3 regions of the Desulfitobacterium chlororespirans DSM 11544 genome follow, and region 3 is predicted to be linked to each of the others. Evidence: riboswitches for the same ligand, from Rfam matches in the RefSeq annotation. Region 3 holds a riboswitch; each other region holds the start of a gene.

Region 1 (6,504 bases), on a different contig from region 3:
TGAAGAAAGTCCCTCCTTAAGAGCTTAAATATTATTTTGATATTGTTAGCACTCATTCCTATTGAGTGCTAACATCATACTATAATAATATGCAAGGTGGATGAAGAAATCAAATCCTGTCATTTGCGTTTTTAAGAGATTTACAAGCGAAAACCTTCTATTTTCTCCTTATATCTTCCCCTTATTGCACCACTCTTAAATTGACAGAATCTCATCGCTTCGACTTGCATTCACTAAGCAATATATTGACCAGTCCCCGGGGGGTTTATTCATCCTGGGGCAAAAAATCATCACGACATCTAAGAAGAAGGGATATCCAGCCCTCCTGGCCAAATATCCCTTCCTCTAATTCTTTTCCGTGCCTGCTCAATTTTTACACAGAAAGTCATCAATGAGCACTTAACTTTTCATAGCGTTTGCGAATCTCCTCTATTGCCGAACCCAGAACGGCTTGAACCATAGAATGAGCGAGATTCAAAAGATAGACCTTTGTTTTACCGATCTTTAAACTTGAATCGGCATATTCTTGTTCAAGAAGAATCCCCTCTCTTAATGCGTAGCGAATAAGCTCTTTCACTTGGGATATAGTAACTCCCAGATGATCCGACAGGGCGAGCCTCGCTTTGGTGGAAGCAATATACGTCATGCTTAGCTGAAGCTGAGCTAAGATTGAGATTGCTTGTTCGAGATCCTTTTCAGGCTCATATTCCTGCGGTCGCTCCTGAGGGAGAAACTCGCCGAAAAAGTCTCCTGAATCACTAAAGGCTTGAAGTTCGTGGTGCATGCTTCCCTTCACGCCAATGACTTTAACATCTTTTCCCCAGGCCCTTACTTTGCGAACTAAAGGCAAAAAATCTCCATCCCCAGTTAGAAGAAGAAACACATCAAAGGTTGCGGTACGGGTCAGCAAGATCTCCTGCGCTTCCAATATGAGCTCCACATCCGCCGCATTCCGCCTTAATCCTGTACTGGCAAAATTGTTCTTTCCGTAAACATGGCGTGTATATACATGAATCTTCTCAAAGGAAGTCTGGGCACGCCAGAATTCTTCCCGATCGAAATTAGCATAGAGATAAATAGCAGATAGAACATAGTCATTTTGTTTAGCATACAGTTGAATGGATTCCATAAGGATTTCCGGAGTTAATTCATAACCTTGTTCAAAGAGTCCAGTCCATATATTTTCATAATCAATAAAAGCAATCGCCTTCAAAACAATGTCACCCCATTTCCACTTTCCCTTACTATAGAGTACGCAGGAAAAGGACAGGAGTGACAAGCAAAAAAAATTTTATATTAAATTGAATCTAAAAAACCTAAAAAATACGCTGAAGATGCCTATTGATGAACAGGCGCAGCACACTCGCTGGCCTCGCCTTTGAGGATCTGAATTCCATGGGGCAAAGCAGGGACAAGAGCTGCCCAACACTCCTTACAGGCCTTAGGCGAACCCGGCATATTGATGATTAAAGTCTGCTTGCGCAAGGCCGCTACTGCCCGGCTCAACATAGCCTTCGGAGTAATTTTGTAGCTTTCATAACGCATCACTTCAGCAATCCCAGGGACCATACGATCCGCAATAGCAATCGTCGCCTCCGGGGTGACATCACGCAGGGAGAAACCTGTGCCACCTGTGGTCAGAATAAGGTCTAAGCCCTCTTCATCAGCCCACTTTTTCATCGTTTGGGCCAAAAGTTCCCGATCATCCGGAAGAATGGTATAGAGAACAACCTCACCGTCAATCTCTTTCACCAGTTCCTTGAGAACAGCACCGGAAAGATCCTCTCTTTGCCCCTGAGATCCTTTATCACTGGCGGTTATAACTCCAACTCTCAACATTACTCCATCACCTCAACACTATCTCCCACACTTATAGGGCCGCCGTCCAGAACACGGATGAAGATCCCTTCCTTGGGCATAACACAGTCTCCCGCTTGATAATAAATAGCACATCGGGTGTGACATTCTTTACCGATCTGTGTCACTTCGCCCACGCCGGTTTCACCAATCTTTAATTTTGTGCCCAAGGGCAGACTAACCAGATCGATTCCTTCGGTGGTTAAATTCTCGGCAAAATCTCCCGGTCCCACATCAAGCCCCATATCCTGCATCTTCTTGATGCTTTCCATCGCCAGCAAGCTTACCTGACGATGCCAATCCCCGCCATGAGCATCTCCTTCGATACCAAAATTAACCTTCAGCACTCCCTCCCCTACATTTTTTTTCCGCATCCCTTTTTTCTCACTTGTACAGACTGCGATAATCTTCGCCATTATCGTTCCTCCTAATTCGCTTCAAATTAATTCGAATTTATCCCTTTAAATTATGCCCTTTAAGTGGTCTTCACGAATAAAGTGCCCGCTCTTGCCGCCGGTTTTCTCCATAAGCCGGATATCGCCGATGACCATGGTCTTGTCAATAGCCTTGCACATATCGTAAATAGTTAAGGCAGCAACACTGACAGCCGTAAGAGCTTCCATCTCAACCCCGGTTTTACCCGTGACTTTGACAATTCCTTCGATTTCTATGGTTCCGGGAGGAACAATTTCGAAATTCAGCTTTGCCCCTGTAATAGCCAGAGGGTGACACATGGGAATCAGATTTGAAGTTTGTTTGGCTGCCATGATTCCCGCGACCTGGGCCACCGCCAACACATCCCCTTTGGCAATCTGTCCTGAGCGAATCCTCTCCAAAGTCTCCGCCTGCATTTCTACTCTACCCCGGGCAGTAGCCACTCGGGTCGTCTCCGCCTTATCTGAGACATCCACCATACGTGCCCGGCCTTCTTCATCAAAATGTGTCAGTTCCATAATTATCCTCCAATCTGGGACATAATCCGTTGATCCTGCCAAGCCTGATCATTCATATGATGTTCAGCCGGCTTATTCCAAATCGCTTGGGCAAAAACATCCCTGACTTCATTATCACTCTTGTTGGAGCGAAGCACTTCACGAAAATCCACTTCTTTGGAACTGTGCAAGCACAGGCGCAGCTTCCCGTCGGGAGTCAGGCGAATTCGATTGCAAGTGCTGCAGAAATGTTTGCTGATAGCGCTGATAAAGCCCACACTGCCCTTAAAGCCCTCTGAAGTGATATATTCTGCAGGACCTCCCCCTTGAATATCGTGAGTGGCTTTAAGGCCCTCTAAACCCAGTATTGCTTTCATCTCATCGATAGATACAAAATCACTGCGCTTATCCGAGCTGATTCCGATCGGCATCAATTCGATAAAGCGAACATGAAGCGGATAGTCACGAGCTAATTCCATAAAACGGGGCAGCTCATGGCTATTGAAATCACGAACAACCACCACATTAAGCTTAACCGGATGCAGCCCTACTTCGAGAGAGCGGTGTATTCCCTGAAAGACTTTCTTAATATCCCCACCACGGGTAAGTTCCCGGAACCTATCTTCATTGAACGTATCCAGGCTTATATTGACCCGATTAACTCCCGCCTTTTTCAGATCTTCTGCCATGTCCGCAAGAAGTATCCCATTGGTGGTCAGCATCAAATCTTCCACTCCTGGAATTTGCGAGGCATTCTGCAAAAATTCCAGGACTCCGGACCTAATTAAGGGTTCCCCGCCGGTGATGCGGAACCGTCTAAAGCCTAAGGTAGTGCTAATCCGCATGACACGCAGTATTTCCTCATAGGTTAAGATGCGCTCATGAGGAATCCATTGAACTCCTTCAGCGGGCATGCAATATTTACATCGTAAATTGCAGCGATCTGTAATGGAAATCCTCAGGTATTCGATCTGGCGCCGATATTGATCTTGCATAGATTCCCCTCACCTTCACGTTCATTATTCCACAAAATAAATAAGCCCCACGGTCTGTAAAACCGCGGAGCTCCCGCATACCCTACAGACTCCTTTCCAAATGGGAGGCATTACTGTTTCCAATAATACCCGGTGCAGAATGCACGACTGGCAAACCATAGCTCACTTTAGGTTTCCAGTTTCGGAGCACATAAACATATTCTATTTGCTCATCATACCATATTTAAAAAAAATTATAGAAGAATGTACTACTTGTAGTATACACCATTTTGGAGATTGCAAAAAGAGGTTCAAAGGAATAATATTTCTTAATCCTTATTAATATTTCTTAATATATTCCAGATAAATAACATTTTTTCCATTAAAAATAATAAAGAATGTTCTTTTTACAGCATTAATTACTCTGACTATTATGTTGCCGCAGCTCCAGGCACTCTTGAGGCGTATTCATATTGCTTAAAAAAAGATGCATTGCGGGAAAATCTCGGAAATCCTTTTCCCTTATATAACGCACTCTGCTGTATTGCTGAACAAGCTTTGTCAGTTTAAGATGCTTTGCCTTTAAGCTCTCGGCAAGCAAAGGGAGGCAATTTTTGTGGTAAAAAGCATGCAGAGGGTGAACTCCACCATCAATCTCGGGAACTAAAATATCCTCTCCTTCAATTTCCCCAGCCATAAATCGAATCACCTCTGTATTCAAAAAAGGCATATCGCAAGCAGCAAAAAAGGCATAATCATAGCGGGCTTCTCGCAAGCATGCTTCCAATCCACCTAACGGCCCATGATCCGGATAGTTATCCTTGATCACCTTTACTCCATAGTTAGCGTAAAGCTCCGGATGATTGCTGCTAATCATCACTTCCGCAAAAACCGCATTGAAGACAGCTAAGCTGTGTTCGATGAGCGGTGCCCCATCCCATTCAATAAAAGCCTTGTTGCAACCCATGCGGGAACTTTTCCCACCGGCCAGAATAATCCCGGTCATCGGCAGAAGGGTTTGTCCATAATCAGCACCCATATCATATATCTCCCTTGTCTCTATCAACGTTTAAACTTTTGTCTTATATTGTAACATAGATAGAGAAAACATGCCTAGGGTAGAGCTTTAGAAGGTTTTAGCCATTGCTGCCTTTTTTTGTAACAAAACGAGAGTGCCCCACGCTATATACTGGATATAGCCAGACACTCTCCTATTCTTATCCACTCCGCGGATAAGTCAACTACGCTTCAGATAGAGTTGAAACTCCACCTGAAGCGAGTTTTCTTTATTGCTTAAATTACTTCAGAGCTTCCACACGCACACCACAGACCTTATATTCGTAGGTCTTGGTTACTTTATCATACGCTCCGTTGGTTAAGACATTGGTCGGTGACTCCCTGTAGTGCAGGGTCATAAAGAGCACTCCCGGCGGAACTCGTTTGGTTACCCAAACCTTGGTTACTACTTCGCCGCGGCGGGAAACTACCTTGATTTTCTCTCCATCCTGAATCCCCAATCGCCGGGCGTCCTTAGGATTAAGCTCAGCCAATTCTTCGGGGGCATGCTCATCCAGCGCCGCCGAAAAACGGGTGGAGATGTTATAATGCTGCAGCTTGCGGCCCGTGGTCAGCAGGAATGGGTACTCTTCATCAGGCAGCTCATCCGGCAGTTGATGCTCAATCACCATGAACACGCCTTTACCGCGGGTAAATTTCCCTGCATGCAGGAACTTTGTGCCCAGATGTTCGGCATGGGGAACCGGCCATTGCAGACCTTTTTTGCCCAGACGCTCATAGGTAATGCCGGCAAACTGCGGTGCCAGCGAGGCAACTTCCAGCATAATCTCTGCGGGCGATGGGTAAGTCATCGGGTAACCCATCCGGTTGGCAAGCTCGCAAATGATTTCCCAGTCGGCCTTCGTATTGGCGATCGGCTTAATCGCCCGATTAACCCGTTGCACCCGGCGCTCGGTATTCGTGAACGTGCCGTCCTTTTCCGCAAAGCTGGCCCCCGGCAAAATGACATCGGCCAGTTCGGCAGTCTCAGACATAAAGATGTTCTGAACAACCAGGAAATCCAGAGCCCCCAGGCCTTTGCGCACATGATTGGCGTCGGCATCGGTCAGCACAGGATCTTCTCCCATGATATACATGGCCCGCAATTCTTTCTTGACCGCTGAATCAAACATATCCGGAATCATGAAGCCCTGATTGGGATTAAGGGAAACTCCCCAGGCCTCTTCAAACTTAGCCCGCGCTTCTGAGTTGGTAACACTCTGATAGCCGGGGTAAACATTGGGCAGAGCTCCCATGTCGCAGGCTCCCTGTACATTGTTCTGCCCTCGCAGCGGGTTGACCCCGGAGCTTTCTTTGCCGATATTTCCGGTCAGCATGGCCAGATTGGCCAGGGACATAACATTATCCGTACCACAAACATGTTCCGTGATTCCCAGAGTGTAGAAAATCTGAGCTCGCTCCACACTGGTGTAGAGACGGGCAGCTTCTGCCATCAGCTCCACGGGAACTCCAGTAATTTTGCTGACTTCTTCCGGCGGGAATTTCTTGAGATTTTCCCGGAGTTCTTGATAGCCTTCGGTTCGTTCCTCAATAAAAGCACGATCCTCCCAGCCATTCTCAACAATGATGTTCATGATCCCGTTGATCAGGGCAATATCCGTACCTGGTTTCAATCTCATCCAGATATGAGCATCCCTGGCCAGCTCGATCTCCCGTGGATCAGC
Region 2 (6,504 bases), on a different contig from region 3:
GTCGGCCCGCAGTGAAGATATTGATAAAATCAGGGGACTGGATTACGGTGCCGACGATTATTTGACGAAACCTTTCAGCCCCGCGGAACTGATGGCCCGCATCAGATCCCATTTGAAACGATACGAACGTCTGACAGGTAAACACCAAAGCTCAGAAGTGATCAATCACCGTGGACTGGAAATCAATACCGCTTCCCATAAAGTCTATGTCAATGGCAAAGAAGTTCAATTCACCGCCAAGGAATATGAACTCCTGCTCTTCTTTGCTTCCAACCCGAATATACTTTTCAGCAAGGAGCGCATCTTTGATCTGCTTTGGGGCGCGGAGTCCTACGGGGATCTGGCAACCGTCCCGGTTCATATTCAAAAGATCAGGAAGAAAATCGAAAGAGACCCGGCTAACCCGGAATATATAGAGACCATCTGGGGAACCGGTTACCGGTTTAATCCATAAAATTTAATTTAGGAGTGTTGATTTATGAGTGTAAACATCAATCTGAATCGGTGTGATGGCTGCGGATTATGTGTCAGTAAATGTCCGGCTAAAGTATTGGAATTACAAGAAGTTAAGCAGGCAGATTATAATCAGCTTAATATGATTGGAAAATTAAAGATCAAAGTCAAGGGTAATTCGAGAGCCTATGTCAGCAATGAATCCGCCTGTATAGCTTGTAAAATGTGTCAAAATAACTGCCATGAGAGGGCGATTAAAGTCGGTTGATGGGTTAATGACATTCGAAATTCCCAAACGTTTGGGAATTTCAGATGAAAGGTTATAGTGGAATGGGGGGCTAAAATAGGATATGAATCCGATTTTGCAACTGCATTAGATAGCCTCAAGGGCATTGCTCATTTTGAGTGATGCTCTTTGTTGTAGGCAAAATATTCTGTTGACTTACAGTGGTACTTGATATAATGTTGATTATAAGGAAAAACTGAATATCAGGCGGAATAGGGTTGCTTAAATGCATTAATAGGGAACTCCGGTGCGAAGCCGGGACAGCCCCGCTACTGTAAGAAGGACGAGCCCCTTAGAGGATCCACTGGTGAAAACCGGGAAGGTAAGGGATGAGGATGAGTTCAAGTCAGGATACCTGCCCCATTCCAGAAACACAAGTTTTCGGGGGAGAATAAGTGTGGTGAATTTAAGGGTAGGATGATCGCTCATCTTTACCTTATTACATGATGTCTGCCAGAGCCGAATACACCGGCTCTTTTTTTTATTATCGGAGTATATGTTGGAAAGTAGAGTATATATTGGAAGGTGATGGGATGCGCTATTATTGTTTGGAAATTGATGAAGGAGAAAAAGAGCCCTACGCCTATGGGGTAAGTGTAACCGAATGGCCAAGAAAAGAAATCCATTGTCCCCTATGCCAAAGAGAATGGAAAAAAAGCACAATGCATGATTTGGGAACCGATACACCTATTGCTTTATCTAACGATAATTATCCTGATTTTCTCTGGTTTTATATCAATCATATCTCCGGGAAGGCCAAGGACGTCCTGGAAAGAGAAAAGATTACGGGGTACAGCTTAGAGAAAGCCCATGTACTATCCATCCGTGATTTATCGGATCTGCAGCTAACGGAGCTCAGGCGCCAGGGCATCAGAGTCCATAAGATATCCAAAGAGCCGCCGGCCTATTACAAGCTTCATGTCGCTGTCAGCGCCGAATTTTATAAAAAATCAAATGTTATTCTGCTCAATCGTTGTCCGGAATGCGGCTATGAAACCTATAGTGCCGAGAGCAAGGAGCGGATTGAAGCGCGGGATTACCTTTATTTAAGAGAAGAATCCCTCAAGGGAGTGGATCTGTTCAGGGCCAAGGGCTACGGAGTTACTGTGTATTGCTCTGAACGATTTGTTGAAGTCTATAAAAGACACGAGCTGACAGGGCTGACCTTTACCGAGATGGAAGTGCTTTGAGATCAGGCACTTCTTTTTTTGTGTGAAAACATAACTCCATATAACCTAATTTCATAACTGGATATAACCTAATTTAATGTAAAATAAAATCAGGATATTTATTTTTGTGTTGATTTATGTTATGTTATGTTCATGAACAAACAATGAAATTGAATAGTTTTCCGAGCTCCTTTGTCTAAAAGACTATCTCATGACGGAGGAGCCTGAGCAAACCGCTCACGGGGTCAGTCAGGAAACCAGCTGGCCTTCACTGATGAAAAGGAAGCAGAAAATACAGGATTGACAGATCGGGTGCTGGCTTTTGCTGTTTTCATCATCGGGCGGTTTTGCTTTGGAAAGGCAGGCCGCTTTTTCTGTTGGTATTGTTTTTATAAGGAGAAACACCATGGCAAACAATCAGCATGATCACATCAGCTGCCCCTCCTCATCCTGTATCGGTTGTGCCACACGCTGTCATCGGCAGCAGAATGATCCGTTCTCCCGGGATGAGGCCTTGGCGATCCTTTTCGACCAGGCCAAATTTGAACTGGCCAAGGAATTCGTACCACTGAATGAAGCCTTGGGCCGGGTGACTTCGGAACCGACCTATGCAGCCTTTTCGGTGCCTTCGGCAGATACCGCTCAGCATGACGGAATTATGGTGAACTGGGAACAGGCTAAAAAGCTGCTTGAGAGCGGCAGCCGGGTGCTGGCTGAACATGAATTTTGTCTCCGGGCGATGGGTGCGGTGATCGAACCGCCTTTTGATACAGTGATCCCTTTGGAACAGGTAAAGCATTGGACAGATGGAAGAGTGGAAATCAAGGCGTTGCCCGCACCGGGGCAGGGAATCAAGCGGGCAGGCAGTAGCATCCGGGAGGGTGAGCGGCTTGTTCCGGCCAATTACCGCCTGAACCCGGCGAATCTCTCGATCCTGCGTTTTGCCGGAGTGGAAACGGTAACCGTATGGAAAAAGCCCAAAGCCGCCATCATTCCGGTGGGGGACGACCTGGTGGCACCCGGCCGCCGGCCCGGCCCCGGACAGGTGGTGGAGTCGGACAGCATTCTCTTGGCAGGGATCCTTCGGGAATGCGGCGGGGAGGCCTGGACAGAACCGGTGGCAGGGGATGGGGAAGATCTGATCTGCCAGGCTATTCTGCAGGTTATCTCCCGTTGTGATGTGCTGATCCTGATCGGGGGCTTGGGCCGCAGCGGAGCCCGGTATGGAGATTATACTGTCCAGGCTGTTGAAAAGCTGGGCAGAGTGCTGGTCCAGGGCATGGGATTCAACCCTGGTGGGAAAGCCATGCTGCTGGGAGAAATTCAGGGAAAATGTGTCGTGGGAATTCCCGCGCCTCCTCATGCGGCTCTGACTCAGGCTGAGCAGTACCTGCCCGCGATTATGGAACGCTTTCTGGGTTGTCCGTGTTATGAGCGGCCGGAGATCAAAGCCCGGCTGTATGAGGATTACCAAAGTGGAATCCGCTCCGGCCGTCATGCTCATGTAGGTCTCAGTTGGACCGGAGAGGAGTATGAGATTGTTCCTATCCGGATGGGAGACACAGTGGACTGTTTTGTCAATGCCACGGGGATTTTGATGGAGGAAGCTGAGGACCGTTTGCTAAAAAAGGGGGAACCAGCTACAGTACGGCTGCTTTGCGGCGAAAAGACGCTCAGGCAGCGCAGTCAAACTGGGCAGGACAATCCCACCGGGTAAGGAGTGCATAAACCATGATTAGAGCAGCTATTTACGGTAAGGGAGGGATTGGCAAATCCACCACCACCTCCAATTTGGCGGTGGCCTTGAGCGAGATGGGCTATAAAGTGATGCAGATCGGCTGCGATCCCAAGGCGGATTCCACGCGGATGCTGACCGGGGGCCGGGCCATTCCCACCGTATTGGAGCTGGTGCGCAGCAGACGGGATGACCTGCAGGTGAGCGACTTTGTACAGGAGGGCTATAACGGGGTACTTTGTGTGGAAGCAGGCGGTCCCATGCCCGGCATCGGCTGTGCGGGACGGGGAATTATCACCGCTTTTGATACCTTGGCGGAAATGAAAGCTTATGAAGTCTACCAGCCGGATATCGTGCTTTACGATGTGTTGGGGGATGTGGTCTGCGGCGGCTTCGCCATGCCTCTGCGGGGCGAATATACGGATGTGGTCTTTATCGTTACCTCGGGAGAGATGATGTCTATGTATGCAGCTTCCAATATCGCCGCAGCTTTGGCCAATTTCCGCAGCCGGGACTATGCCCGTTACGGAGGGCTGATCCTGAACCGGCGCAATGTGGACAAGGAGCTGGAGTTGGTGCAGCAGCTGGCGGCGGAAACCCAGGGCGAGCTTATTGCCGTTATTCCCCGGGCGGCCGAGATCCAGAAGGGGGAAGAGCAGGGCAAGACGGTTATGGAGATTTTTCCGGAAACGGAGATTGCCCAAGGCTACCGCACTCTGGCCCGGCGCTTCCTTGAGGTGTGCGGACATGAGTAAAAGGGTTCAAAATAATCTTCTTTATTATATTCCCAACCGGAGCAGGTCAAAAACGATTCTGCGCATCCCGGAAAGCCACAGTCTCCATATCTGCCCCACGGCCTGCGGCCGCCGCAACGCTATCCGCGCTTTGCAAAACGGGGAAAAGGAGTTTCTCTCCTTTCTATATATTGGGGAAGAGGATGCGGTTTCCGGACAATATGTGGAGAATATCGGCGATGCGGTGGAGGAGCTCCTGGAAGTGCTGGAGCCGGTGCCCAAGGCCTTTGTGCTGTACTTCAACTGTATCGACGATTTTCTGGGTACTGATGAAAAAGCTCTTTTGCGGGAGCTGAAAAGCCGTTTTCCCGGGCTTTATTTCACAGTTTGCCATATCAATCCCGTGGTGGCTGATGAAAAAATATCCCAGGGCATGCGCAAGCATAACCAGATGTATGGGCTGCTGGAGTATACGGAGCAAAAGGAAAATAGCCTCAATTTCATCGGCAATTATGTTTCCCTCGACCCGGAGAGCGAGTTGTTTACTGTCCTGAAGGAGTGGGGGATTGACACGATACGGGAGCTTTTCACCTGTGAGACCTTTGCGGACTATCAGAAGATGGCCTCCAGCCGGTTAAACCTGGTCCTGATGCCGATGGGTCAGGTTGCCGCTCAGAACATGGCGGCAAAGCTGGGCATTCCTTATTATGACAACCCGGTTTCCTATGATATAAAGGAAGTTTTGCAGCATTATCAAGATCTCGCCGACCTGTTGGGCAAGCCCTGCCCGGATTTTGGCGGGGAGATCCGGCAGACCCTGCTGGACATCATAGTCGCCAGAGAAATGGTGGGGGATATTCCGATTGTTGTGGATTCTTCCGCCTCTATGCGGCCCTTTGCCTTGGCCAAGGCTCTTCTGGGCTACGGCTTTCAAGTGAAGGCGGTCTTTGCCCCCCATTCTCCCCGGGAGGATGCTGAGGAGCGGCAATGGCTGGCCGATCATCACCCTCAGGTCAACGTTATCAACCGGGAGGGTGTCAAAGCCGTTGCCGGTTATGGCCTGGACAAGGAATGCATGGCAATTGGCTATGACTGCGCTTTTTTGCTGAAGGCCAGGTATTTTGTGAATATGTTCAATGACGAATCCCATTATGGGTTCCACGGTATTCGCAAGCTGATGGGGCTGATGGGCAAAGCTGCCGCCAGGTCAGCGGACTGGGAACACCTGAATGAGAAAAAGGATGAGGGGAAGTGAGCATCATGGAACGGCTAGCTGTCTATCTCCCGCCTTTTGCCAGCGATTACTCCGGAGTCTGCTCTGCGCTGTATGAATTGAACTGTCTGATCATTATCGATGATGCCTCATGCTGTACCCGCAATTATGTCACCTATGACGAACCCCGCTGGACGGAAAGCACGCGCAGCACCTTTGGTTCCAATCTAAGAACCATTGAAGCAGTGCTGGGGGATGAAGAACGGCTGATCAGCCAAACGATTGAAGCGGCAGAGAAGCTCAAGCCGGAATTCATTGCTCTTCTGGGCAGCCCTGTGCCGGCGATCATCGGCAGGGATATGAAGGGTATCGCCCGGGAGATTGAGGCGCGCAGCGGTTTTGCGGCCTTAGGATTTGATACGACTGGATTTTCTTATTACAACAAAGGAATTTCGGCCGCCCACCTGCGGCTGCTCCAGCGATTCGCTGTCCCCGGAATCCCAACGGCTGCCGGACAGGTGAATATTTTAGGCCTGACTCCCCTGGATTTCTCGGCCAATGATAACAGCAAAGACTTAATTCGCCTGCTGGAGGATAATGGCTTCCAGGTCGGCGGGAGTTTCTGGATGGGGACGGAACTGGATCAGCTGCGGCGGGCCCCCGCCGCGGAGGTCAATCTGGTAGTATCCCAGTCCGGTTGGGCGGCCGCCCAATACCTCTATAAAAATTACGGTATTCCCTATGTGGCGGCGGCTCCTTTAGGGATAAGGCACAGCAGGATTGTGCTGGAGGCTTTAGGGCAGACCATGGCGGATAAACAAAATCGTCTGCTCAAGGGCACCCCAGCCGCCGAGGGCGGAGCCTGGCCGGCGGCAGAAGGAACAGGGGCTTTGCTGATTATCGGCGATCAGGTG
Region 3 (6,504 bases):
GTTGAAGCCTATCATTTTCAAGGGATTATGCAGAAGTTTCCCAACCATTTTCATGAGTATTATGTGATTGGGTTTATTGAAAAAGGTCAGCGGTTTTTATCCTGCAAAAATAAGGAATATACCATTGAGCCGGGTGATCTTCTGATCTTCAATCCCCGCGACAATCATACTTGCGAACAAATGGACGGCAAAACATTGGATTATCGCTGTATCAATATCCAGCCGGAAATTATGAGCAAGGCGGTCTTGGAAATAACAGGTGAAGAGTATTTGCCTTATTTTACCTCTCAAGTCGTTTTTCATAGCGAATTGGTTTCTATACTCCGGGAGCTGCACCAAATGCTTATGGAGGAAGAAAAAGATTTCAGGAAAGAGGAACTATTCTTCTTCCTTTTAGAGCAGCTCATAGCAGACTATACAGAGCAGGCCATAACGACTGCAACTGCAGAGCAAAGCGCTGAAGCACGAGCTATCTGTGAATTCTTAGAAAAACACTATATGGAAACTATCACCCTGGCTGACTTAGGCAATTTGACCGGGCTGAGCAAATACTACCTGCTTCGTTCCTTTACAAAGCAAAAAGGTATCTCCCCCTATAGCTATTTGGAAACGATACGGATTGGCAAAGCAAAGAAAATGCTGGAGCAGGGGATGTTGCCCATTGACGTGGCGCTGCAGACCGGGTTTACCGATCAAAGCCATTTTTCCAACTTCTTTAAAAAGTTTATCGGGCTGACTCCAAAACAATACATGAACATTTTTAAGAATGCTCAAAGCTGATTTTTGGAATGGAAAGGATTTTCATGGACACAAAGAAAGAGATTCAGGGACATTTGTTGGCATTTATGACGATTTTTATTTGGGGTACAACCTTTATATCCACCAAGTTGCTTTTAGAATCAATAACGCCTGTGGAAATACTCTTCCTAAGGTTTGCGATTGGTTTTCTTGTCTTGCTCCTCGCTTATCCTCACAGGCTCAGGCTCAGGGAACGAAAGCAGGAGCTATATTTTGCCGCTGCCGGTTTATGCGGGGTTACCCTGTATTTCCTGCTCGAAAATATAGCCCTGACCTATACCTTTGCCGCCAATGTAGGGGTAATTGTCGCAATCTCACCGTTTTTTACCGCCCTGTTGGCTCATCTGTTTTTAGAGACAGAGACCTTGCGATTGCGGTTTTTCATGGGTTTCAGCGTTGCGGTTGTCGGGATTATCCTGATCAGCTTTAACGGAAGCAACAACCTGCAACTGAATCCGTTGGGAGATATCCTGGCCGTCTTAGCTGCCGTGGTATGGGCCGCCTATTCTGTTTTGACAAAGAAAATAAGCGGGTTTCACTACAACACCATTCAGGCAACACGGAGAATTTTCTTCTATGGGTTGATGTTTATGATACCCGCTTTAGGCATAGTTGGGTTCAATCCAGACATAACTGAACTAACACGACCGGCTAACCTATTCAATATCCTGTTTTTAGGGTTGGGAGCATCGGCGCTTTGCTTTGTAACCTGGAACTCGGCGGTGAAACTATTGGGTGCAGTGAAAACCAGCGTTTATATTTATCTGGTTCCCGTCATAACCGTTATTACTGCCGTTATTGTGCTGCATGAGGAAATTACCGGAGCTTCAGTATTGGGAATTGTGCTGACATTAACAGGGTTATTGATTTCGGAGAGGAAAGGCAAGCATATCCCTCAGCAGACAGACGCGAGTAAGGCTTAACAACACAAATGATAGTTTAAGCATAGTCAAATGGCTATGCTTTTTATTTGCCGCTATGAATTTGAGAAGTGTGACCCAAAACACAGCACCAGAGCCTGAGAATGGTACAATAGGTTCAAATGATGAGCAATGGAGGAGGCATAATGATCGATCATCCTGGCTTTGTCCTGGAGCATTGTCGGAAAAATTGCGGTAAATCTGCTCAGGACTGGTCTTTATTACACCAGCAGTTAGAGCAGATGTTCAAAGATCTGGATTTATTATCCCATTTGCAGCAGAAGTTTCCGGTGATTCATTATCATCATTTACCGAAGATAAGCATAGCCGGTTGTCCTAACGCTTGTTCCCAGCCTCAAATCAAAGATATCGGTCTGACCGGTTTTCTTATGCCTAAGCTTACAGAGGCAAGGTGTACGGGCTGCCAGGCCTGCTGCCGTTCTTGTCAGGAAGGTGCCTTATCCTGGCAGGGAGAGCTGGAATTTGAACCGACGAAGTGCATTGGCTGCGGGGATTGTGTGCGTTCCTGCCCCACAGGCAAAATCCTTCCCGGGGAATCGGGATGGACTCTTCATCTCGGTGGACGCCTGGGAAGGCATCCCCAATTGGCGCGATTGTCCAGGGAAAAGCTTCAGACTTCTGAACTTCCCCGGATCATTGGCCGCATCCTTGAAGACTATATAGACAATGGCCTGCCTCAGGAAAGGCTTACTCATTTTCTGGACCGTCGACCACATCTGTAAGGTTTTATAAAGAGTTTTGGCGTTCGTGAATCCAGCCCCTCAGCTGGTCTAAATCGCTGATGGTGATTTGTTTTTTCTCCATTTTAAGTATTCCTAAATCCCGCAATTGGCTTAAGATGCGGCTCACGGATTCCCGCGCTAAGCTGCACATTCCCGCCAGCTCGGTAGCGGTAAGAGGAACAGTGATCAGAATTCCCTCAGGGGTCTCCTGGCCGTGGACATGAGCCAGAGCAAAGAGTTTGGCCCCCAGCCGGGAACGAGCATCCCCCAGGGCGATGTTTTTAATTTGCCGGTAGGCTCTGCGGAGATCCAAAGCCATGTTTTGATAAAAAGGCAGGAGGGTGGAAGGATTCTCCTTAAAATACTGGACCAGTGCCTTGCGATCCAAAACGAAAACATCGGAGGCTTCAGCAGTGAGGGCTGCATAAGGATAAGCTTTATTATCTAAAACAACTTCCGGAAAAAACGCGGGCGGCTGCAGAATCCGGAAAATTTTTTCGGTAAATTCACTCATAAGCAGGATTTGAATGCGGCCTTTGAGTAAAAAATAAACTGAATTGCTTTCTTCACCGAAAAAGAAAAGGAATTGCTTTGCCGCATAATGGCGCACCCGCCCGTGAGCAGAACAAAACTCCCAAAATGAATCGGGCAGTTCCTGCCAGTTAGGATTGCTTTTAAATATTTCAAACCCGGTGATATTACTAGCCATACTTCTCTTCCTCTCATAAACTATTGAAGTATATTATGAAGAAAATTCTCTATCCCTTGGCAGAAACCCTTTAAAATTCGAAAAAACCATTTTCTTGAGCAGTGAGACATTCCCTGATCGCTGCTTATGGTTTATAATAGGGAATGGCCGAGCCATATTTCCTACTGACTGAAGCAAGTCTCACGCTATCTACGGAATTTTGGCCGTTTCAGAAATGTCTGAAACCAGGGTGTGCTTAGAAATGAACATGCCTTCCGTAAAGAAAAGGAGGAACCCCTATGCAGAAGATTAAAGTACAGGATGCGATCGGATCGGTGCTTATGCACGATCTGACACAAATTATCCCAGGAAAAACAAAAGACGCCCGCTTTAGAAAGGGGCATGTGATCAAAGAGGAGGATATCCCAACCCTGCTTAGTATGGGAAAAGAGCATATTTTTGTGTGGGATCAGACTCCGGGTCTTATTCACGAAGATGAAGCAGCGGAGCGTCTGGCCAAAGCTGTGGCCGGTCCGGGGCTTTCCTTCAGTGAAACGAAAGAGGGAAAGGTCAATTTGATTGCTGAAGAGGATGGCTTAATCTATGCTTCGGAAGAAGGGATCTATGCCCTGAATTCGTTAGAATATATTATCCTCGCTACTCTTCATAATCATCGCCCGGTGAAGAAAGGGCAGAAGATAGCCGGGACCAGAGTGGTTCCTTTGATGATCGATGAAAATGTCGTGATCGAAGCGGAAGGAATCGCCCGCCGCTTTGGGGAACCCATTCTGCAAATCCGCCCCCTGCAATCCAAAAAGGTTGGGGTGGTGACCACGGGAAGTGAAGTATACCATGGCCGGATCCAGGATAAATTCGGACCGGTTCTTCAGGGAAAAGTGGCCGAATGGGGTTCTGTCCTGCTGGGGCAAACCTTCGCCGACGATGATGTGGAGATGATTCAGGAACGCATCCGCGAGCATATCGAACAAGGCGCGGAAATGGTTCTGGTCACCGGCGGCATGTCCGTGGATCCCGATGATTTAACCCCTACAGCTATCAAAGGTCTGGGTGGAGAGTTGATCACTTATGGTACTCCTGTTCTTCCCGGAGCCATGCTGTTGCTGGCTTACCTGGATGATATCCCGATTCTGGGCTTGCCCGGATGTGTCATGTATTCAAGAAAAACGGTCTTTGATCTGGTGGCCACCCGCATCCTGGCCGGTGAGCGGCTTACCCGCCTGGAAATTGCCAAATACGGTCATGGCGGCTTGTGCCTGGAGTGTCCGGAATGTACCTATCCCCACTGTTCCTTCGGCAAATAAGTGTTAAAGAAAACCCGGCTTCGCCGTGCCTTAAACGCATACTTACGAAGGAGGCGAAGTCGCTGGTTGCCCTTATGCTTAGAAAGTATATAGCGCAAGCTTATACTTTCTGATAGTGCAAGGTAAGGGAGCCTCACCCAACGGCTTTAGGTAATTTAAAGCAGTCGGTGAGGCTCCCTTTTTTACAACCATTGCTCAGCCAAATTACCAACCGGTTGGTAATTTGGCTGAGCAATGGACTGTTGATAAAAGAGCTGGCGCTTCTTCAGGAGAAGACTTTTTTAGAGATTCGCCATAAATCGCTGAGGTTCCGGCAGGGAAAAACCCGGGTGCAATAGTTCCTGTACTCACCCATAAGATTGTCCGGCAAAGTCCAATCCTTTTCAGCCAAGGGGTTCAGCCAGAAGACATGCTTAACCTTCCCTTGGATCTCCTGCAGATAGTCCGCTTGGGCAGGGCGGAAATTGTTGCGGCCATCTCCCATAATCAAGATGGTCCCCCGAGTGGAAAGTGAGGGCAAAACATCCCGGGCAAAGTCTTTAAATACCTTGCCATAATCGGTAAAGCCGGAAGAATGCTTACGGCCCCAGGAACGGATCTCGGCCATGGAGTCACCGCTTGCCAGCCATTCTTCATGGGTGATATCCCAGAGTCCATCAATAAAAAGGTAAAGCCGCACTTTACGAAAGCGGGATTTCATGCGTTGGCATAAGTAGAGAAGGAATTGCGAGAAGGGAGCCACGGAATTGGATACATCGCATAAGACAATGAGCTCGGGATGCTTTAAGGCAGGGGTTTCATACTCGAAGCGAAAGACAGAGCCATTACCCCGCACCATTTCTTTGAGCAAAGAGGAGAGGCGTAGTCTGCCCCGGGGAGCCTTTTTTTTCCGCAAGCCCCGGTGAACGGCCAATTGGTTGCCCATCTGCCGGAGCGCTTGCTGGACCATCCCTTCTTCAGCGGCGGTAAATGAATTCAGGGGCTTAAAGCGCCAATTTATTTCACGGAAGCTGTCCCAGCGGTTTTGCTCGGATAAGCGTTCCTGCCAAAGGACCTGGTGAATCCGGCGCTGCCAGAAGTCCCGATAAGCTTCAAATTTGAGCCACTGATCTTCCGGGACTTCCCCCCGGCCTTTAGCCAGCTCCAAAGAATTGGACCAAGTCAAAAACCCTGACTGTCCCAGGATGAATCTGACCTGCTTTCCCAAATCGAGTTCCTGTGTTTCTTCTTCCTCGATGGTACTGGGGAACCCTTTAAGGCCCATCAAATAGTGGAGATCCGGCATTTGAAAGGAAATTGCCCGGGATGGAGAGGACTCTTCCGCTGATTTAAGGTGCAGGGTGATTCCTCCTTGCCCGGTACCGATGCCCTGATGGGAGCCATCCCCAGCCTCCTCTTGATCTGAGCCTGTACATTGCCCCGGGGCGGTAGGTTCTGAATCCGGAGAGGAGGATGGAGCTGAAGCCAAGAGTTCATAGATCATGTCGAAAAGCGGCTGATCTTCTTGGCGATGGATGAAGAGAGATTTAAGCACGAGCTTAGGTGCCAGGTCCGGGTACCGGGTTAAGGCCTTTAAAGCATCCTGAACCTCGTCCAGCGTGATATCGATGCCCACTGAGCGCAGTGCCGAGATAAGCTTCAGCAGCTGCCAGCCGTTGATCGTTAATTCGTTCATGACTGCACCCCGTCCTAGGCCTGGGTTCTTCTGGCAGCTTCCTGTTGCCAGGCTTTTAAACGATCCTCAAGTTTCGCCAAATCACTGGGATATTTTAAAAGTATGGATAGGGTACCTGACAATTGCTGCATATCGAGGGAGTCCTGGCGCAGAATATGGAGGGCACGGGCAAAGTCCATGCTTTCGGAGACACTGGGCAATTTGCGCAAAGGGATCTTGCGGATTTTGGCCACAAATTCACAGACATCCTGAATTAAGGCCGCGGCAATTTCCGGACACCGCTGAGCGAGAATCCTCATTTCCTGTTCCACATCGGGATAAGCTAAAAGCAGATGAACACATCGCCTTCTTAAAGCTT

Evidence for each region. A riboswitch is a leader RNA that binds a small molecule or an ion and turns the genes downstream of it on or off. The one in region 3 is predicted to bind molybdenum cofactor.
Region 1: it holds a riboswitch for molybdenum cofactor, as region 3 does, so the genes downstream of both, moaA (GTP 3',8-cyclase MoaA) here and BUA14_RS21000 (molybdopterin-binding protein) in region 3, are expected to answer to the same signal.
Region 2: it holds a riboswitch for molybdenum cofactor, as region 3 does, so the genes downstream of both, BUA14_RS25865 (molybdopterin molybdotransferase MoeA) here and BUA14_RS21000 (molybdopterin-binding protein) in region 3, are expected to answer to the same signal.

Annotation. Positions count from the first base shown of each region.
Region 1 is NZ_FRDN01000005.1:413,111-419,614, reverse strand. Features, by position in the region: gene BUA14_RS07855 (NYN domain-containing protein) at 389-1,213, opposite strand; gene BUA14_RS07850 (MogA/MoaB family molybdenum cofactor biosynthesis protein) at 1,339-1,839, opposite strand; gene BUA14_RS07845 (MOSC domain-containing protein) at 1,839-2,273, opposite strand; gene moaC (cyclic pyranopterin monophosphate synthase MoaC) at 2,319-2,810, opposite strand; gene moaA (GTP 3',8-cyclase MoaA) at 2,813-3,784, opposite strand; molybdenum cofactor riboswitch at 3,857-3,983, opposite strand; gene mobA (molybdenum cofactor guanylyltransferase) at 4,179-4,802, opposite strand; gene fdhF (formate dehydrogenase subunit alpha) at 5,062-6,504, opposite strand, start outside.
Region 2 is NZ_FRDN01000023.1:2,632-9,135, forward strand. Features, by position in the region: gene BUA14_RS25850 (response regulator transcription factor) at 1-454, shown strand, start outside; gene BUA14_RS25855 (4Fe-4S dicluster domain-containing protein) at 479-721, shown strand; cobalamin riboswitch at 938-1,116, shown strand; gene BUA14_RS25860 (double-CXXCG motif protein) at 1,273-1,929, shown strand; molybdenum cofactor riboswitch at 2,077-2,209, shown strand; gene BUA14_RS25865 (molybdopterin molybdotransferase MoeA) at 2,315-3,625, shown strand; gene BUA14_RS25870 (nucleotide-binding protein) at 3,640-4,398, shown strand; gene BUA14_RS25875 (nitrogenase component 1) at 4,391-5,632, shown strand; gene BUA14_RS25880 (nitrogenase component 1) at 5,638-6,504, shown strand, end outside.
Region 3 is NZ_FRDN01000014.1:122,804-129,307, reverse strand. Features, by position in the region: gene BUA14_RS21020 (AraC family transcriptional regulator) at 1-780, shown strand, start outside; gene BUA14_RS21015 (DMT family transporter) at 804-1,721, shown strand; gene BUA14_RS21010 (4Fe-4S dicluster domain-containing protein) at 1,865-2,461, shown strand; gene BUA14_RS21005 (Crp/Fnr family transcriptional regulator) at 2,466-3,170, opposite strand; molybdenum cofactor riboswitch at 3,304-3,456, shown strand; gene BUA14_RS21000 (molybdopterin-binding protein) at 3,449-4,471, shown strand; gene BUA14_RS20995 (VWA domain-containing protein) at 4,737-6,146, opposite strand; gene BUA14_RS20990 (AAA family ATPase) at 6,161-6,504, opposite strand, start outside.